2 regions of the Paludibacterium paludis genome follow, and region 2 is predicted to be linked to the other one. Evidence: predicted binding sites of a transcription regulator. Region 2 holds the regulator's gene; the other holds the start of a gene.

Region 1 (2,202 bases), 1.3 Mb from region 2:
CCTTTACCGGACCCATTTCCCCGGGATCATGAAGGTGATGACGCTGGATGACCTGGTCACCCACGTACCGGAACAAAGCTCGTTGTACCGGCATTTCATGGCCAATTACCGGGATGCGCGGCGCCGTGTCCGCGAGGCCTTGTCGTTCATCGACCGGGTGGTCGTATCCACCGAACCTCTGGAGGAGTTCGCGCGCCAGTTCTGCGATGATGTGGTGCGCGTGCCAAACCGTTTGAAGAAGGATGTCTGGGGTGGTCTGCAAAGCCGGCGCAATGCCGGTCCCAAGCCGCGAGTGGGCTGGGTTGGCGCGATGCAACACAAGGGCGATCTGGAGATCATCCGCGAGGTGATCACCAAGACGGCCTCGGAAGTCGACTGGGTGTTCATGGGGATGTGGCCGGAAGGGTTGGAGGATGTCATCCGTGAAATGCACATTCCGGTATCCTTCCAGGCTTACCCGGAAAAGATGGCTTCGCTGAATCTGGACCTGGCCGTCGCCCCGCTGGAGGACAATCCCTTCAATGAATCCAAGAGCAACCTTCGCCTGCTCGAGTACGGTGCGCTAGGTTGGCCGGTGGTATGTTCCGATGTGTTCCCGTACCGGACCAACCATGCGCCGGTCGCCCGTGTCGCCAATACCGTGGACGCCTGGCTCGAGGCGATCCGCGAGCGGGTTCACGACCGTGATGCCCTGGCTCGTGAAGGCGATACACTCAAGGCCTGGGTTGCACGCGACTATTTCCTGGAGGACCATCTGGCCGAGTGGGCCAACGCCTACAAGCGTTGAGTGGACCGATCGTGGTGAAACACCGCCCTGCTGCATGGCTTGGCGGTGTTTTTTATTGCAGAAAAACCCGTGCAGTACTTTGATTAGTAATGAAAAATGTCAAATGACTGGTTGTTTTAGCGGAAAATATTTAAGTTTTCTCGGAGGGTGCCGATAAAAGGTTATGCGAAAGCACCGCGACCGCTTCGCAGAGTCTCATGGAACAGGTCGGCACACGTACTAAGGTTTTGAAATCATGGCTATCGTCGTCAATACCAATATCGCGTCGCTGAACGCACAGCGCAACCTGTCGACGTCCTCCTCCTCCCTGTCCACCTCGCTGCAACGCCTGTCGTCGGGCCTGCGGGTGAACAGCGCCAAGGACGATGCGGCGGGTCTTGCGATTTCCCAGACCCTGACCTCCGCGGTGCGCGGTAACAACCAGGGTATCCGCAACGCCAACGACGGTATCTCCGTCGCCCAGACGGCCGAAGGCGCGATGGGCCAGGTCGGCAACAACCTGCAGCGTATCCGCGAAATCGCGGTACAGGCGGCCAACGGTTCGGTGAGCGACACCAACCGCTCGCAGCTGCAAAAGGAAGTGGACCAGCTGACGCAGGAAATCTCGCGGATCGTGCAGACCACCAACTTCAACGGCACCAAGCTGTTGACCAGCGGCCAGTCGATCACCTTCCAGGTGGGTGCCTCGGGCACGGCGGACAACCAGGTGGTCGCCAGCGGCGTGGAACTGTCCGGTCTGAAAGCCTATAACCAGGGTCTGTCGGCGGTGGCGACGGTCAATGTGATGACCTCCGGTTCGGCGTCGGCGGCGCTGAGCGACATGGACTCGGATATCAGCAAGGTGTCGGACAACCGCGCTCAGCTGGGTGCGCTGCAAAACCGCTTCGAGGCGGTGGTGGCGAACATGCAGAACTACGTGGAAAACCTGACGGCGTCGAACAGCCGGATCATGGACACGGACTTCGCGTCGGAAACGGCGAACCTGACGCGTAACCAGATTCTGCAACAGGCCGGCACGTCGATTCTGGGTCAGGCCAACCAGTTGCCGCAAGCGGCGCTGAACCTGTTGCGCGGCTGATCGGGCAGACAACCGCTGATTCACACCGCCCCGGAGCATATGCTCCGGGGCGGTGTTGTTTTATGGATGGCTGTTTTTACGGATTGTGATCTCGGTGTGAATACCGCAAAGCCCGATGCGCCAGCCGCGGTACTGGCGATTTTCATGTTGAATATTTCGTTATTTATCAACAAATTGTGCGTAGTGTCGAGCATTTATTCGAAATATTTATCTATAAAGGTTTTATTTCTCATAAAAATATTAAAGAAAATTTACATACTGACGATATAAGTACTACGGAAGGCAATGGACCAGTACTCAAGGGGTGTCCTGGCGGGTCGGCCGGAAATCAGCACTA
Region 2 (2,202 bases):
ATCCCCATGGTGGGCGCGTAACCGCCCGCGGCGTCCCAGATTTTCGCGGACTGTTTGCGGGCGTGCTCGAACATCGACAGTTCGACATCCATGACCGCGCGGATGGTATCCGGCTCGCCGCCGTCGACAAGCATCTGCAGAGCCTTGCGGGTGAAGGGGTCGGTCTGCACGCCCACCTGCGGCTCCAGCGACAGCAGGCCGCCGCGGCGCGCGCCCTGGCTCCAGCCGATGATGTCGCGGATCTGCTTTTCCGCATCGTTGGGCGGCGGCACGAAAATCCAGCGCAGCATCTTCAGTCCGGTCAGGAACTGGCGTGGAGTGCTTTGCAGCATCACCGCGCTGAGCGTTCCGCCAATGACAATCATGAATGCGGTCAGTTGCAGAAGCGATGCGACATTCCCGCCTTCGAGCGCCTGTCCGGCCACGATGGCCGAAACCCCCCCGATGATTGCAATGATGCTGATTTTATCCACGACCTGTTTCCAGTATTCTCACTTGTCCGGACACCATGTCCGGTTTGGTTTTCGACGGGGGATCAGATCCATTCTGCCAGCTTCGCCCGCAGTCGCGTCACCGCCTGGCTGTGCAGCTGGCAGACCCTCGATTCGGACACCCCCAGCACCGCCCCGATTTCCTTCAGGTTCAATTCCTGTTCATAGTACAACGACATGACGATTTGGTCGCGCTCCGGCAATCCCTTGATGGCGGCGATCAGCGCTTCCCGAAACCCTTCGTCGGCCAGAACGCCCAGCGGGTCCGGGGCGGACGGGTCGGCGATGTTGGCCAGGGGATTTTCCAGCGCTTCGCCGTCCTCCCCGGAGAAATCTTCGTAATGCACCAGGGAGAGTCCCCGGCAATCGCCCAGCATGCTCTGGTAGTCGGCGAGGCTCAGTCCCAGTTCGTCGGCGATATCCGATTCGCGCGGCGCGTGTCCGAAACGCTGCTCGAGCGCGACGATCGCCTCTTCGATCTGGCGCGAGTTGCGCCGGGCCTGCCGAGGCATCCAGTCGATGCGGCGCAATTCGTCGAGCATGGCGCCGCGGATGCGCTGGCTGGCGAAGGTTTCGAACAGCACGCCCTGGGCGGGATCGAACTGCCGGGCCGCTTCCAGCAGGCCGATGATGCCGACCTGAACCAGATCATCCATTTCCACCGAAGGGGGAAGGCGCGCCATCAGCACACCGGCGATCTTCTTGACCAGTGGCGCGTAGTGCTGGATATCGATTTCGGTCTCGCCGTCCGCTTGCGTCGACGGAAGGTATGACAACTCCTTGTGGAGCGCGCGCTTTACGGCCATTCCCTGACCCCTTGCTCGGCCCAGTCGCGTGATGCGGCAATCAACATGTCCATGAATCCTGTACTGATGCGCCCGGTTTCCGGGGTGTGCCACTGCGGCAGCACCAGTCCGAGTTGTCCGAAGGCGGCCGCCGCCTCGCTCTGCACGAAGGCTTCCATCAGCGGACGGTGCAAGGTCTGGCTGCGGCGGATGGCGTTATCTTCGGGGACAAACCCTACCCAGCGCAAGGATACTGCCAAAAACTCCGCCGCGACAGATGACAGACGGGCAAACAATTCACGCGCCTCTTCCAGGTGACGCGCGCGGTTGATCAGCACGTTGAAGCACTGGCGCCCGAACTGGGTGGACAGGCGCTTGATCGCGGCGTAGGCCCCGGTCAGGGATTCGGGGGCGGGAGACAGAATGAGGACGAGGTTGTCGGCGACCGATGCGGGAATCGGGTCGAAGGCCGGATCGGGCGCATCGACGAGCAAGACGGAAGCGTCGCGTTCCAGCGCCGCGAACGCGCCGCCCAGCCTCAGCCACAGCTGGGCCGAAAACAGCGCGCGTTCTTCCGGGCGCGCATAAAGATTGACCAGGGTGACGTCGTGCCGGGAGCGGGTCATCATCTCGTCGAGGCCGGCAAGACTCACCACCTGGGATTCCAGCGTGGCGGTGGCCGGCACGCCAAGACAGCGCGCGAGGTGCTGGCCGGCGCAGCCGTCGATCGCCATCGGACGGGCGCCATTGAGGGCCAGCGACGTGGACAACTCGGCAACGATGGTGGTGACGCCGCAGCCCGGGCTGCCGATGAAGGCGAAGCTTGGCGCGCGCAGGGAGCCCGCGGCCATCCTGCGCAAGCTGGCGGCCTGATCCTGATCCCGGATCATAGCCATCCCGCCTGGGCGGCGTTCATGATCGGCAAC

What was found. Region 2 encodes FliA, which starts transcription of late flagellar genes. Its sites were predicted from a motif close to GCTAAAGNTNNNNNNNNNNCNGCCGATAAT; they were not measured.
Region 1: JNO50_RS02890 (flagellin N-terminal helical domain-containing protein) is a predicted target of FliA. The motif match lies at 916-945, and genes of this name have one in related genera.

The regions. Positions count from the first base shown of each region.
Region 1 is NZ_CP069161.1:622,853-625,054, forward strand. It holds gene JNO50_RS02885 (glycosyltransferase) at 1-787, shown strand, start outside; gene JNO50_RS02890 (flagellin N-terminal helical domain-containing protein) at 1,023-1,865, shown strand.
Region 2 is NZ_CP069161.1:3,349,160-3,351,361, reverse strand. It holds gene JNO50_RS15430 (flagellar motor protein) at 1-473, opposite strand, end outside; gene JNO50_RS15425 (RNA polymerase sigma factor FliA) at 536-1,297, opposite strand; gene JNO50_RS15420 (MinD/ParA family ATP-binding protein) at 1,288-2,166, opposite strand; gene flhF (flagellar biosynthesis GTPase FlhF) at 2,163-2,202, opposite strand, start outside.